Regions from separate parts of the Yersinia intermedia genome, predicted to be linked through region 2. Evidence: predicted binding sites of a transcription regulator. Region 2 holds the regulator's gene; the other holds the start of a gene.

Region 1 (8,120 bases), 1.8 Mb from region 2:
GAACAAGGCTATTTATCAGGATCGGTTATCTGAATTGGCAGAAGATGAAGCACAGGGCGTGGTAGAGCAGCGGCCAGAACTGATTCAGGAACTGCAACAAAACCTGCTGACAGATATCCCGCAACAACCGGATGAAGAGATAAGCCCGATTAACCGCTGGATGTTATTGCCTGGGGTGGTGATTCTGGTGGTGGTAGCGGTAGGGTTATACCTGAAAACCGGTGGTTTGGCTCAGGTGCAGGCGTGGCATCAGGTTGAGGCGCAAATGCCTGAATTACGCGCCAGAGTTGCCAATGAACGGGCGCAACCGCTAAGCACGGAAGAGATCGCACGTTTAGGACTGGGCTTGCGTACTTCTTTGCAACAAGATGCCGGTAACGTCAATGACTGGATGATGCTCGGCAGGGTGGGGATGGCACTGAATAATGCCACTACCGCAACCCAAGCTTTTGCAAAAGCTTATCAACTTGCCCCGGATAATGAAGATGTCAGACTCGGTTATGCCGAAGTGCTGACACGCTCCAACGATCAACAAGATAATCAGCTCGCAACCCAGATGTTGCGAACGATGGTTGGGCAGGATCACACCAATCTGCGCGCCATGAGTTTATTAGCTTTTAATGCTTTTGAGCAGGGGGATTTTAAACAAGCGATTGGTGCATGGGAAGTTATGCTAAAATTGCTGCCTGCTGGCGATTCCCGCATAGAAGTGATAAAACGCAGTATCCAGCAAGCCAAATCACAGGCAGGGCAGGAAACAGCTACACTGGGAATAGAGGTTTCATTATCCTCCGACGCCGCACAGAAATTACCCCAGCAGGGAACCCTGATTATCTCGGTAACCGATGGGGCAAATCCGGTACCGGTTGCAGTAAAACAACTGCCTTTGAGCCGATTCCCGCTATCTGTAGCGCTGGATGACAGCAATGCAATGATGCCAGAGCGCTTGCTCTCTTCTTTGTCTCAGGTGAACGTGCGGGCGCGTATCTCGCTGGATGGTACGGCCAATCCGCAAGCAGGGGACTGGTTTGGCGAGAGTGGTGTACAGGGTTTCGGTGAGAAAGCGCAGCCGCAAACGATTAATGTACAGATAAACAAACAGATCCCTTAAGTGTAAGGGGCTGGACAGAATTTCATGGAGAAAATTATGAACTACCGCCTGACTGGGCTGGCTTTTGCCACCGTGCTATTAGTAGGGTGTGCCAGTAGCTCGCCGGATCACATCGAGCAGGGCCGCTCAGATCCGCTGGAAGGTTTTAACCGGGCAATGTTCAATTTTAACTATGAGGTTCTTGATCCTTACGTGGTGCGTCCGGTTGCCGTAGTTTGGCGTGATTATGTGCCACAACCTGCACGTAATGGTACGAGTAATTTCCTGAGTAACCTTGAAGAGCCAGCCAGTATGGTCAACAGCTTCCTGGTGGGTGACCCGTATAATGGCATGAAACACTTTAACCGCTTTTTCCTGAATACTATTTTGGGTATGGGTGGCTTGATAGATGTGGCGAGTATGGCTAACCCTAAACTGGCTAAACAAACCCCTCACCGTTTTGGCAGTACCCTGGGCCATTATAACGTCGGTTACGGCCCGTATGTGGTACTACCGGGCTATGGTAGTTTCACTATTCGTGAGGATGGTGGTAATGCGGCTGATTATGTTTACCCGGTATTGAGTTATCTGACGTTCTGGATGTCAGCAGGTAAATGGATGGTTGAAGGGATTGAAACCCGCGCTCAGTTATTGGACTCCGATGGTTTGCTGCGTAACTCGTCAGATCCTTATCTGATGGTGCGCGATGCCTACTTCCAACGTCATGATTTCCTGGCGAATGGCGGGCAGTTGAAACCGGAAGTTAATTCGAACGCACAAGCGATTCAGGGTGATTTGGAAAGTATCGATTCAGCCAACTGATTTTGATGCTTAATAAGAATAATAAAAAAGCGCCGAAAGGCGCTTTTTTGTTTGCCAGTATCGGCTGATTAGAACGCGTAGTTAAAGTTCACGCCGTACAGCAGTGCGGTACCTTTGGAGTCGAACTCATAGGTAGTGCCACCCAATGCGGCAGGCGTTTTTTCCTTGATGTGCACGCTCTGGCCATGCATATAGGAAACACCGACATCTACTGAGGCATCTTTGTTGAAAGCGTAAGTAGTACCGGCACTGATCCAGAAACGGTCTTGGTCTGGAATCGAGATAGTGCGGTTATCTGCCGGAACCGGGCTGTCATCGAAGGCAATACCGGTACGGAAGGTCCAATTATCATCGTAATAATAAGTGGTACCCAGCGCGATACGGTAAGCGTCATGGAAGCCTTCTTGCTTCTCAAACAGGGTTTGCCCATTTGTGCCCGTCGCTCTCAACTCTTTGAACTGGCTCCAACTGGTATACGCCATGCTGTAGTGAATGGCCCACTGCGGTGCCACACGGTTGTAGCCAGAGACTTCCCAAACTTCTGGTAGATTAAGCGTCAGAGAGCCAGGGACTGTTTGACCTGCCAGCCCACCTAGTCGAGTAGGTAATTGGTTACTGTAATCGCCATCAAAATCAATCTTAACTTTTGATCGGTAGGTAAAGCTGTAGCGGTTTTCTTTATCTACTTCATACAAGACACCCGCATTCCAACCGTAACCCCATTTTTTCCCCTCAAGGCGGGAAACCTCGGTACTTGGTGCTTGTGGAATAGGTAAGCGAGGGCCAGCTTCGCCAGCGTGGCGTACTATGGTCGCATCGGCGTACACGGCATTAAAGCCCAGACCGAAACTGAAATTCTCATTCAGGCGATAAGCGGTGCTCAAGTTCAGGTTGGCTGTTTTCAGATCAGTCTGACCGCCGAGAGAACCGGCAGTATAATTGTCATTGAATTCAGTAGCCAAACCGTAGTTTGAGGTACCAGAGGCACCAATTGCCCATTGCTCATTCAGTGGCATAATAAAGTGGATATTCGGGATCCACTCCGATGGTGCGATGTTATTGGCATTGGTACTTTGACCGCTTCGTGATGTGCCACTGATATTGACATCAGGATCAACATAAACAAAGCCGCCAGAGAAAGAAGGGCGGTCGAACAAAGTCATTGCAGCGGGGTTGCGGCTACCAACAGATGCGTTGTCGGCAACGGCGCCTTCACCAGAGAAAGAACGCCCCAATGCAGCGGCTGAATATTCATTCAACTGGAAGCCAGCCGCAGAAACGTTCGACGATATGAGTGCAACTGCAGCCGCCAGAGCTGATCGGGTAAACAGGTTTTTCTGGTTCATGACCAAAACCTCATTGTTTTAATTAATGTTACTCATCGTAACAAGAGAATGCGGGATTGTAGGGTCCGTTATCGGTCAGACAAAGCAGACCAGTGGCTGAAGTATAGGTCCGACCTGTGTCAGTGTTGCAAGTATGTTTTAGGATTTGTTCAGTTTTGATTGCAAAAAATAGACACAGTTAACAAAAAAATCACAATTTAGTATCAATTATTACATTACCAATGAATGAGCATGCGATTTGAGTGTGATCTTTATCACTTAATAAGCCTATAAACAGTAAGTCCTAGTGCCAAGTGACCGACGGTAGTAAAATAGTGACAGAGAATATATTTTTTTTTGCGCCATCTCTTTTTGCGCTATTTGCGCTAACGAATTGGCAATTTGCACCTATTTTGAAATGTCCGTTGAGGAGAATTGAAGATGTCAGATGCAATTAATCGCTGTAGTGCGGAAGAAACTGCTGCCTGCTGCTGTATAGATGTCGGCACTATCATGGATAATACTGATTGCACGGCGTCTTACAGTTGTGTGTTTGGTAACCGTGCTGACGCTGAAGCCATGTTGAAATCGCTGACTGAAAAAGCGCGAGCTGTTGAATCAGAGCCTTGTCTGATTGAGCATAAATTTGAAGAGAAAGACGGCGGTGTTTGTTTAACCATCGACTTTACCTTTGCTTGCCAGGCAGAAACCATGATTTTCCAGCTTGGTCTGCGTTAATTAATACCGGTTTTCACTGAAACTTAGGTTAGTGAATCTCTCCCCAACGCGAAGCTTTTTGCTTCGCGTTTATTTTTGTATTATTCCCCTTGTGAATTTATTGCATTAGATTCATCACATTTACTGCTGTTATCCCCATTTCCAATTCGTCCTTCCATCGATTTTTGTCGCTAAAAGTTGCTCCTGCTCCCACTTTCCTGCTCTGTAGGTTTACCAAATGTAAATGTTTGGTTAACAATAATTGGATCAGGTCAGACCTGTTATTTGTTATGCTTAACTAAAAGCCATTCTATTTATCAGGAGCGTTTATGAGTAAGCCATTACCGCTAGTGACGCGCCAGGGCGATCGCATTGCAATAGTCAGCGGCCTGCGGACCCCTTTTGCCAAGCAGGCAACTGCTTATCACGGTGTACCCGCTGTCGACTTAGGTAAAATTGTGGTCAGTGAGCTGCTGGCCAGAAGTGGCGTTGCTCCTGAGTTAATTGATCAATTAGTTTTCGGTCAGGTGGTGCAAATGCCTGAAGCGCCAAATATTGCCCGCGAAATCGTGTTGGGAACCGGTATGAGTGCGCATACCGATGCTTACAGTGTGTCACGCGCGTGCGCTACCAGTTTTCAGGCGGTAGCCAATGTGGCAGAAAGTATTATTGCTGGCTCAGTCACGGTAGCGATAGCTGGTGGTGCCGATTCCTCTTCCGTGCTGCCAATCGGTGTCAGTAAAGCATTGGCGCGCACCTTGGTGGATGTTAATAAAGCACGCACCCTCTCCCAGCGGCTGAAGTTGTTCAGCCGATTAAAGTTACGCGACCTGCTTCCTGTTGCTCCGGCGGTGGCTGAATACTCTACCGGCTTGCGCATGGGGGATACCGCAGAGCAGATGGCAAAAACCTATGGTATCAGCCGTGAAGATCAAGATGCTTTGGCGCTACGCTCGCACCAAATGGCCGCGATTGCCTGGCAGCAAGGGCTATTACACGACGAGGTGATGACGGCTTATATCCCGCCTTACCGTGATGCTATTACTGAAGATAACAATATCCGCAAAGATTCCACGATGGCGCAATATGCCAAGTTACGCCCGGCATTCGATCGCAAACATGGCAGTGTCACTGCGGCCAACAGCACCCCGCTGACGGATGGTGCCGCAGCCGTGATGATGATGAGTGAAGCGAAAGCAAAAGAACTGGGTTTACAACCGTTAGGTTATCTGCGCAGTTTCGCCTTTTCCGCCATCGATGTTTGGCAAGATATGCTGCTAGGCCCCTCTTATGCTACGCCACTGGCGCTGGATCGTGCCGGTATCACGCTGGCAGATTTGACCCTTATCGATATGCATGAAGCATTTGCGGCACAAACACTGGCTAACCTGAAAATGTTTGCCAGTGATACTTTTGCGCGTGAAAAATTGGGGCGTAGCCAGGCTATTGGCGAAGTTGATATGAGCAAATTCAACGTATTGGGCGGTTCGATTGCCTACGGCCACCCCTTCGCAGCCACCGGTGCTCGCATGATCACCCAAACATTAAATGAATTGCGTCGCCGTGGCGGAGGATTAGGGCTAACGACCGCATGTGCCGCAGGTGGTTTGGGTGCCGCGATGATTCTGGAGGTAGAGTAATGAACCAGGAAAAGTTACTTAACGGCAGTGATGAAACGGTAGGTGGGGATAGCCATATTCCGGCCGATTCGGTCTTTACCCTCAGTGTGCGGCCAGACAATATCGGTGTTATCACCATTGATGTTGTTGGTGACAAAGTGAATACCTTAAAGGCTGAATTTGCAGAGCAAATTGCCGAAGTACTGCAACAAGCACAGGCTTTATCACAATTGCAGGGGCTAGTCATTATTTCTGGTAAACCAGACTCCTTTATTGCCGGGGCTGATATCACCATGATTGCTGCTTGCCGCACTGCCCACGATGCCCGTGTATTGGCACAAAAAGGTCAATCGACATTGGCACAAATCGCGGCATTCCCCATACCGGTAGTTGCCGCTATTCATGGTGCTTGTCTGGGCGGCGGGCTGGAACTGGCATTGGCGTGCCATAGTCGCATCTGTTCTCTGGATGATAAAACGGTACTCGGTTTACCTGAGGTGCAACTGGGTCTGTTGCCCGGTTCGGGTGGCACACAGCGCTTGCCGCGCCTGATCGGTGTCAGCAAAGCACTGGATATGATCCTCACCGGCAGGCAGATCCGTGCGCGCCAGGCGCTTAAAATGGGGCTGGTTGACGATGCAGTGCCTCACGATATCTTGTTAGATGTGGCGGTCAAACGCGCCAAAGCGGGTTGGCTTGACAGGCCGGTTTTGCCTTGGCAGGAACGCTTGCTTAGCGGCCCGTTGGGTAAAGCATTATTGTTTAAAATTGTGCGTAAAAAAACGTTGGCAAAGACCCAAGGCCATTACCCGGCTGCTGAACGCATTATTGATGTGGTGCGTAAAGGGTTGGATCACGGTGGCCCCAGTGGTTATGAAGCGGAAGCCAGAGCCTTTGGTGATCTGGCCATGTCCCCTCAATCGGCTGCTTTGCGTAGCTTGTTCTTTGCTACAACATCACTGAAAAAAGAGACCGGTGGTGCTGCACAGCCTCATGTTATTCATCGTGTTGGGGTCTTGGGTGGCGGCCTTATGGGCGGTGGGATTGCCAATGTCACTGCCACCCGCGCAGGCTTGCCGGTACGGATCAAAGATATTAATCCGCAAGGGATTAATCAGGCGCTGAAATATACGTGGGATGCCTTAGGTAAGCGGGTACGCAGCAAGCGCATGCGCCCGGCTGAGCGGCAGCGCCAGATGATGCTGATTTCCGGCAGTACAGATTATTGCGGTTTCGACACGCTTGATATCGTAGTTGAAGCTGTGTTTGAAGATTTATCATTGAAGCAGCAGATGGTTGCTGATATCGAACGTTTCGGCGCAGCACATACTATTTTTGCCTCCAATACCTCCTCATTGCCGATAAGCCAAATTGCCGCGCAGGCACAGCGACCAGAGCAGGTAATTGGCCTGCACTACTTTAGCCCGGTCGATAAAATGCCGTTGGTGGAAGTGATTCCCCATGCAAAAACCAGCGAAGAAACTATCGCAACCACAGTAGCTTTGGCGCGTAAACAAGGTAAAACAGCGATTGTTGTCGCTGATCGCGCTGGATTTTATGTAAACCGTATTCTGGCTCCGTATATCAACGAAGCTGCCCGCTGTGTCCTTGACGGTGAACCTATCGATTCGGTTGATAAAGCGTTGGTGAATTTCGGCTTCCCGGTTGGGCCGATCACGCTGTTGGATGAAGTCGGTATTGATGTCGGCACCAAAATTATGCCGATTTTGGTTGCGCAATTAGGGCCACGTTTTGCCGCTCCGCCGTCATTTGATGTCATCTTAAAGGATGGGCGTAAAGGGCGTAAAAATGGCCGTGGTTTTTACCTTTATCCAGCGGAAAATAAAGGTGCTTTTTGGAAAAGAAAACAGGAAAAACAAGTCGATACCAGCGTTTATGTTTTGTTGGGCGTGACGCCGAAAGCCCATCTTGAGTCCTCGGTGATAGTACAGCGTTGTACCATGATGATGTTGAATGAAGCGGTGCGTTGTCTGGATGAGTCGATTATTCGTAACCCGCGCGACGGTGATATTGGTGCGGTGTTCGGTATTGGCTTCCCGCCGTTTTTGGGGGGGCCTTTCCGCTATCTGGATAGTCTGGGGGCAGAAAAGGTTGTGAAAGCGCTCAGATTGCTGGCGCAACAGTATGGTGAGCGTTTTGAACCTTGCCAATTGCTGGTTAGCATGGCTGAACAACAGCAGACGTTTTACCCGCAGGAAAGTAACCCCGATGCAGTGCCAGGTGAAGAGCGCTGAGTTAGCAATCAGGCGTTTGTTGCGGGGATTAGTGGTGTTTTTCCCGCACAATATTGTGCCGACTAACAGCTATGATGAAGAGTGTGAGCAGGATCACCACCTGCGATTCTAAGGGATTAGGTGGCTGTACACCGGGGACAACCCGCGCTACCTTAGCCAGAATCACGTTAAGTGACTATTTGTGCCAAAATGAATTCATCGGCACTCATTGCGCAGGTGATAAAGTTTAGATTAAGCTGTTGATATGGTTATTATGTAACCACTCAAGGTTGGCTGTCGGTATACTCGGTGT
Region 2 (8,120 bases):
AGTCGACCGAAGTTATCGCCATCGCGCTTGACGTACAAGTCACCGCTGGCACTGCGAAAACAGATATCCTGCAAGCCAGGATTAACGATACTGAACATCACATGCGCCGCCGCTAATGTGCCGTGTCCACATAAGTCGACTTCACGTTCCGGCGTAAACCAGCGGATGGCCGATTTATCTCCTTCATCCCAGACAAAACTGGTTTCCGGTAAATTAATCTCGGCCGCAATACTTTGCATCTCTGCTGCCGACAACGGTTTCTTCAGCAGATACACACCCGCCGGGTTGCCGGATAACCCTGCGCCGACAAAAGCATCAACATGAAAATAGTTATAAGCCATTAAGTAACCCCAGGGTTAATGCCAAATCAATAACACACAGGCTGCCGTCAGCAAGCCCATCGAGATATTAAAGCTAAACCAGGCGCGGCGGCTACGTAATAAACGACCAATCAAAGTACCAAAACCCAGCCAAATAATACCGGCCACCAGGTTCACCATAAACATACCAAGGCTTATCATTACGATAGAATGATTATAGGCGGCCCCCGTCATACTGAAGCTGGCGACTGACCCTAGCCCCATCAACCAGGCTTTGGGATTAAGGAACTGCAATAACCAGCCCTGATACAAGCGCAGCGGTTTTGGCGGTGCGACATTGGTTTCCAATTTCTCATAGGCAGAAGTGGCAATTTTCCATGCCAGCCATAGCAGATACAGGCTACCCAAAATTTTCAGAACCAGATGGAGGGAGGGGTAGATAAGAATCAGGCCACCGACACCAAAGGCCACCAGTAGCAACATGCTCTGCATGCCTAACATAATGCCTAACATCAGCCAGATAGAACGCATAAAACCGAAGTTAGCCCCCGCAGAGGTCAACAACATATTGTTCGGACCGGGGGTAATAGCTGCAACCCAGAGAAAACCTACCATTGAAAGAAATAAACTCAGCTCCATGAGACGGGTGCCTCCCACCCAAAATGATGCGCGATATACCCATGAAGCTAACAGTGTGTTATTGATCACACAAGAGCAACAACATGATTTCCATTCACTATATGCATGAATTATTTCGCCCACTGGCCGGAGCCAGTAATCCACATCTGCAAACACTGCTGCCACGGCTGGTCAGACGCCATGTGACATTGCAACCATTCTGGCAACGGCTGGAACTGCCTGATGGCGATTTTGTCGATCTGGCCTGGAGTGAAAATCCCGAGCTGGCGAGAGATAAGCCCAGAGTCGTACTCTTCCACGGTTTGGAAGGTAATTTTTACAGCCCTTATGCTCATGGTCTGTTAAGTGCATGGCAAGCCAAAGGCTGGCTGGGGGTGGTGATGCATTTTCGTGGATGCAGTGGGGAGCCAAATCGTAAGTCACGCATTTATCACTCTGGTGAAACAGACGATGCCCGCTTTTTTCTCCGCTGGCTGCGGGAGAGCTATGGTCAGGTGCCAACCGCCGCCGTCGGAGTCTCTTTGGGTGGCAATATGCTGGCGATGTATTTGGCGGAGCAAGGCAAGGATAGCCTGTTGCAGGCCGCAGTGGTGGTATCAGCACCACTGATGCTTGAACCCTGCGCTAATCGTATGGAACAAGGCTTCTCACGGGTCTATCAGCATTATTTACTGAACCAACTAAAGTTAAATGCCACACGTAAGCTTTTGCATTATCCCGGAAGCCTGCCTTTGGATCTGGCTCAATTGAAAGGATTGCGGCGAATCAGAGACTTTGATGATGTCATAACTGCTAAAATTCATGGTTTTAATGATGCAGTCGATTACTATCGCCGTTGCAGCGCCCTGCCGCTATTGCCGCAGATTACAACTCCGCTGCTCATTATTCATGCTAAAGATGATCCCTTCATGACCGCGGAGGTGATCCCAAACCTTAGCGACTTACCAAGCAATATTGACTATCAGTTAACCGAGCATGGCGGCCATGTTGGTTTCGTCGGTGGCTCATTGAAACACCCGCAAATGTGGCTGGAACAGCGAATTCCAACCTGGCTTTCCCCTTATCTGGAGCAACAGTAATGATAGTTCCCTGGCAGCAAGTTGACGGTGAAACGCTGGATAACTTACTTGAAGCCTTTGTGTTACGTGAGGGCACCGATTACGGCGAGCATGAGCGCTCATTAGCGCAAAAAGTCGAGGATGTACGCCGCCAGTTGATCAGCGGTGAAGCCATATTGGTGTGGTCCGAGTTACATGAAACCATCAATATTATGCCGCGCAGCGCATTTCGTGCCGGAGCAGAAGAGCAGCAATAGTCCTTTCGCCGTTAAGAAGACATTCGGTGAAACAGGGTGACAAGCCCGCCACTTTGCCCTAAAAATAATCATCAACGATAAAAAACAGGCAAGTACAGCCCGGCCACTGAAGGTCTAATTCCATGGAGTTACAGCTAATATGTCGACTAAACATCCGGTTATAGCCGTTACCGGCTCAAGTGGCGCAGGGACAACCACCACCAGCCTGGCGTTCCGTAAGATCTTTCAGCAACTGAATATTCGCGCAGCGCAAATTGAAGGTGACAGCTTCCATCGCTATACCCGCCCTGAGATGGATGCAGCCATCCGTAAAGCGCGGGATCAAGGCCGGCATATCAGCTATTTTGGCCCCGAAGCCAATGACTTTGGCCAGTTGGAGCAAAGTGTGTCGGAATACGGCGAACACGGTACTGGCCGCTCACGTAAGTATTTACATACCTATGATGAAGCAGTGCCATACAACCAAATTCCCGGTACGTTTACCCCGTGGGAAGCATTGCCACAACCTACTGATGTACTGTTTTACGAAGGGCTACACGGTGGTGTGGTGACGGAACATCATGATGTGGCAAAGCACGTCGATCTGTTGGTGGGCGTAGTGCCTATCGTCAATTTGGAGTGGATACAGAAGCTGGTGCGAGATACCGGTGAACGTGGCCATTCACGCGAAGCAGTGATGGATTCCGTAGTCCGCTCCATGGATGATTATATCAACTACATTACGCCGCAGTTCTCACGCACTCATATCAACTTCCAGCGCGTGCCAACCGTCGACACATCAAATCCGTTTGCTGCCAAAGCCATTCCGTCACTGGATGAAAGTTTTGTGGTTATTCATTTCCGTGGTTTGGAACAAATTGATTTCCCTTACTTACTGGCGATGTTGCAAGGATCATTTATCTCGAATATCAATACATTGGTGGTGCCCGGCGGAAAAATGGGGCTGGCAATGGAGCTGATTATGGCACCGCTGGTGCAGCAACTGCTGGAAGGGAAGAAAATCGGTTAATATCCTTCGTTCTTGAGGCCGCAGTATAGCAACTGCTGGAGAGAAAAAATAATTTGGCGCTATCCCAAGCCAAAGTAATTGGAGCTGCAGGTAGGCGGCAAGCGAACTCATCCCGATGAGCTTACATAAGTAAGTGATTCAGGTGAGCGAACGCAGCTAACAACCCTGCAGCTTCAAGTACGAAGGGTTTGCTTAGGCGATATCACGAATTTCAAAACTGTGGGTAATAGACGCCGCTTTACCCAACATCAGTGAAACGGAGCAATACTTTTCGGCTGACAACTCAACGGCTCGCTCAACAATTTTGTCGGTCAGGCCTTTGCCGCTGACAATAAAATGCAGGTTGATGTGTGTAAACAGACGCGGTGCTTCTTCACGGCGCTGCGAAGTTAATGACACTTCGCAATCGCGCACATCATTGCGGCCTTTTTGTAAAATAGAGACCACATCAATCGCACTACAGCCACCTGCCGACATTAACAGCATTTCCATCGGACTCGGTGCTTTGTCTCCGGCATTACCGTCCATCAACACCTGATGACCTGATGCCGATTCACCCAAAAATGTCAGCCCCTCAACCCACTTTATACGTGCCTGCATAACGCTTGCTCCCAGTTAAATTTTCTGATTAAGACTACCCTTTCATTTACAAACTGGCAATGTAACCCGACGTTCATCATGCTGAAGCGATACAACACAAGACACTGGCTTCATCCTGTGCTACAAACAGAACCGAAAGTGTTGTTTCTAGAATTAAATAGGGTAGCTTCTCAATACTCAGTGAAGGGTTTCTATCCGGTACGTATCTTGGCTATACCTTTCGGCAGTTGAGCAAATTAATATGCTACGAGAAAGTGTATTTTATAAGCACGCCGTACAGGGAACTCTGAGCCCTGTTAAGTTAGGCAGCGATAACAACAGAGGATAACAGCGAATGGTTCTCGGCAAGCCACAAACAGACCCGACTCTCGAATGGTTCCTGTCTCATTGCCATATCCACAAATATCCATCGAAGAGTACGCTGATTCACCAAGGTGAAAAGGCCGAAACGCTTTACTACATCGTGAAAGGCTCCGTTGCGGTGCTTATCAAAGATGAGGAAGGTAAAGAGATGATTCTCTCCTATCTTAATCAGGGAGATTTCATCGGCGAACTTGGATTATTTGAAGAAGGCCAAGAACGTAGCGCCTGGGTTAGAGCAAAAACCGCCTGTGAAGTGGCTGAAATTTCTTACAAAAAATTCCGTCAGCTTATTCAGGTCAATCCAGATATTTTAATGCGCCTATCTTCACAGATGGCGAGTCGCTTACAAATTACATCTGAGAAAGTGGGTAACCTTGCTTTCCTTGATGTGACTGGGCGTATTGCACAAACGCTGCTTAATCTGGCAAAACAACCTGATGCCATGACCCACCCAGATGGGATGCAGATTAAAATTACCCGCCAGGAAATTGGTCAGATAGTTGGCTGCTCCCGCGAAACCGTGGGGCGGATACTAAAAATGCTGGAAGATCAAAATCTGATCTCCGCACACGGTAAAACGATTGTCGTCTACGGCACCCGTTAATTCCCCCTAAACGGGTGTCGATACTGTCGGCACCCGTTTTTTAATCTTTTGTGATCAATAAATTTCTGGGGCCTTTATGAAATGGCAACGGCTGATTTATCGTCCTGAAGTTATTTATCGGCCCAATGTTAATTACGCGCTGCGCCAAACATTGGTTCTCTGCCTGCCCGCAGCATTAGGGTTTGCTCTCGGCGAACTTCGACTGGGTTTGATGTTTTCCCTGATACCCGCCTGTTGCAATATCGCCTCGCTGGATACACCACACCAACATTTTTTCCGGCGTCTGCTGGTCGGCGGCACGCTGTTTACTGCGAGTAGCTTCCTAACCCAGCAACTGCTGCTATGGGATATTCCATTGCCCGCCGTCATGCTCGGCCTGGCATTAGTTTTGGGGGTGAGTGGGGCGATTAGCCAGTTGAATAGCCATTTGTTACCGGCTGCCCTGATTGCTGCTATTTTTAGCCTCAGCATGGTGGGCCGCGCCCCGATCTGGCAAGCGCCTTTACTGTGTGCGGTGGGGACACTTTGGTATGGTGTGTTTAACTGGTTATGGTTCCGACTCTGCAAGGATCAACCGATCCGCGAACCCTTGAGTCAACTTTATTACTTGCTAGCCGATTATTGTGACACCAAATACAGCCTGTTTGCTCAGCACCTTGAGCCGGAAAAATCGATACCGCCGCTGCTGGACAAACAACAGGCGATTATGGACAAGATTAATCAGCTTTATCAGCAATTTAATCTGATTCATAACACAACGAAGAAAGAGCAGAAACGGTTGTTGGGATTGTTCCAAATGGCTCTCGATCTGCAAGAGCACATTACTGCGGCCCTGATTCAGCCAGAAAAAGTACAGGAGTTAATGGAGCAAACGCAGATTGAGGGGGTGATGCGCCGTAATTGCCAGAAAATCTCAGCCCAAATGCGCACTATTGCCAACGATATTCTCTATCACCACCGTGCTGCTGAACATTTTACTGCCGATGATGCTCTGCCAGAACTGGCAAACATCGCACAGGCACACCCGAACAACCCGGTCGCACAATTCTACTACTACCATATCAGCCATATTACCCAATTATTGAGTGACCGGCGGCCACTGTATGACCGTGACCTGATGTCCAGCCAACAATCACAGCCGTTCTGGCCAGCATTGATCAGCTATCTGTCGTTCAAATCAGGCGCACTGCGGGAAGCGGCTCGCCTGGGAGTGACACTGGCAGCAGGTAGCTATATCGGCAGTTTAATTCATTTACCCAAGCCTTATTGGATTCTGCTCACGGTGATGCTGGTAACGCAGAACGGTTATAACGCCACCAAGGTACGAATCCATCACCGTGCACTCGGTACCTTTATCGGGCTGTTACTCGCAGCTACCTTGTTGCATTTTCAGATGTCGGAAGGCACCACGCTGAGCATCATGTTACTCATCACATTGATAGCCTATCTGGTTCAACGCAAAAACTATGGCTGGTCAGTCATTTTTAGAACTATCACGACTGTGTATATCTTGCAGTTATTGACCGGAGAAGGCGCTGACTTTTTGGTTCCACGCCTGCTGGATACCTTAATTGGTTGCGCATTGGCCTTTGCCAGCGCCTTATGGCTGTGGCCCCAGTGGCAGAGTGGCTTACTGCGTAAGAATGCCCATCAGGCGCTAGAGGCGTATCAGAAGATTTTGCGCTTGCTGCTGACACCTGAACCAGATATCACCCAACTGGCCTATGAACGCATTGAAGTGAATAAGGCCAGTAATACCGTGTTAAGTTCCTTAAATCAGGCGATGCAAGAACCGGGATTCAACTCAAAATATCTGGCAGATATGCGGCTATGGGCCACTCACAGTGAGTTGATTGTCGGGCATATCAATGAGATGACTATCCTGACACGGGCCTATCCCTTGGGGAGTTCAGCACCAGGTAAACATCACATTCAGCTCAGCGTCGAACTGGCGGCGGATTATTTACAACTCTGTGAGATAGCCATTCAACAGTGTCAGCAAAGGCTGGAGTCGGACAACAGCGAAGGTAATAACGATTTCGTGCAGATGCCGGATGTCACACCGGATACACAGATCTCTGAGCTGGAACGTAATTTACGGCGGGTCTTGTCACATTTAAGCGTGATGCATACGGTGTCCGCCATGGCTTGGCAACAACAACCCCATCACGGTATTTGGCGCAGTCGGAGGTTGCGGGAGCAAGCATAACAAGGGAGAGGCAACAGCCTCTCCCTAATTGAGTTAACCCTGGACCAGGCTGGCGACTGCTTTATCCAACCTTGCCATTCCTTGTTTGATATCATCCAGCTCCACCACTAATGAAGGGGCTAACCGCAACACATTCGGCCCGGCATTGAGGACCATCAAGCCATTAGCGGCCGCAGCCATCAACAACTCCCGCGCACGGCCATGGTATTGCGGCGTTAACTCGGCACCAATCAATAACCCCATACCACGGATATCCTCAAACAAATGATACTTGTTGTTGATATCTTGCAGAGCCTGCACAAACAGCCCATGGCGCTGTTCAATACCATTAAGTACCTCAGGGGTATTAATCACATCCAACGCAGCCTCAGCAACGGCACAGGCCAGAGGATTACCCCCATAAGTAGTACCATGTGTGCCCACTGCCATTACCGACGCAATTTCTTCCGTGGTTAGCATCGCACTAATAGGGAAACCGCCACCCAAGGCTTTCGCTGTGGTCAAAATATCTGGCGTCACACCATAATGCATATAGGTAAACAGCTTGCCACTACGCCCCATACCACTTTGTACTTCATCGAATACCAGCAGCGCATTATGCTGATCGCACAAAGCCCGCACCCCTTGTAGGAATTCAGGCGTCGCAGAGGTGATACCCCCTTCCCCTTGGATAGGTTCAAGCACCACCGCACAAGTGTGGTCATCCATAACGGCTTTCACCGCAGCCAGATCATTAAACGGTACATGGATGATATCGGCAGGTTTCGGGCCAAAACCATCGGAATATTTTGGCTGACCACCTACCGAGACAGTAAACAAGGTGCGACCATGGAAAGCATTGTGGAAAGCAATGATTTTAGTCTTATAGGGGCTATGGCGCTCAATGGCATAATGACGGGCCAGCTTAAAGGCGGCTTCATTTGCCTCACCACCGGAGTTGGCAAAAAACACGCGATCCGCGAAGGTCGCAGCAATCAGTTTTTGCGCTAAACGCAGTGCAGGCTCATTAGTGAAAACGTTACTGGTATGCCATAACGTCTCGCCTTGCTGATGCAATGCTG

What was found. The regulator CRP, encoded in region 2, controls carbon source genes, mostly activating them, when cyclic AMP is high. The targets are predictions, from matches to a motif close to ATGTGANNNNNNTCACAT.
Region 1: the regulator CRP is predicted to act here: its motif matches at 3,501-3,518, upstream of EL015_RS06870 (YfcZ/YiiS family protein).

The regions. Positions count from the first base shown of each region.
Region 1 is NZ_LR134116.1:1,467,617-1,475,736, forward strand. It holds gene ccmI (c-type cytochrome biogenesis protein CcmI) at 1-1,111, shown strand, start outside; gene mlaA (phospholipid-binding lipoprotein MlaA) at 1,148-1,912, shown strand; gene fadL (long-chain fatty acid transporter FadL) at 1,981-3,258, opposite strand; gene EL015_RS06870 (YfcZ/YiiS family protein) at 3,679-3,975, shown strand; gene fadI (acetyl-CoA C-acyltransferase FadI) at 4,284-5,594, shown strand; gene fadJ (fatty acid oxidation complex subunit alpha FadJ) at 5,594-7,828, shown strand.
Region 2 is NZ_LR134116.1:4,381,157-4,389,276, forward strand. It holds gene EL015_RS20145 (PhzF family phenazine biosynthesis protein) at 1-341, opposite strand, end outside; gene EL015_RS20150 (LysE family translocator) at 357-959, opposite strand; gene EL015_RS20155 (hydrolase) at 1,061-2,038, shown strand; gene EL015_RS20160 (YheU family protein) at 2,038-2,274, shown strand; gene EL015_RS20165 (phosphoribulokinase) at 2,414-3,283, shown strand; gene EL015_RS20170 (OsmC family protein) at 3,476-3,883, opposite strand; gene crp (cAMP-activated global transcriptional regulator CRP) at 4,218-4,850, shown strand; gene EL015_RS20180 (YccS/YhfK family putative transporter) at 4,927-7,059, shown strand; gene argD (bifunctional acetylornithine/succinyldiaminopimelate transaminase) at 7,093-8,120, opposite strand, start outside.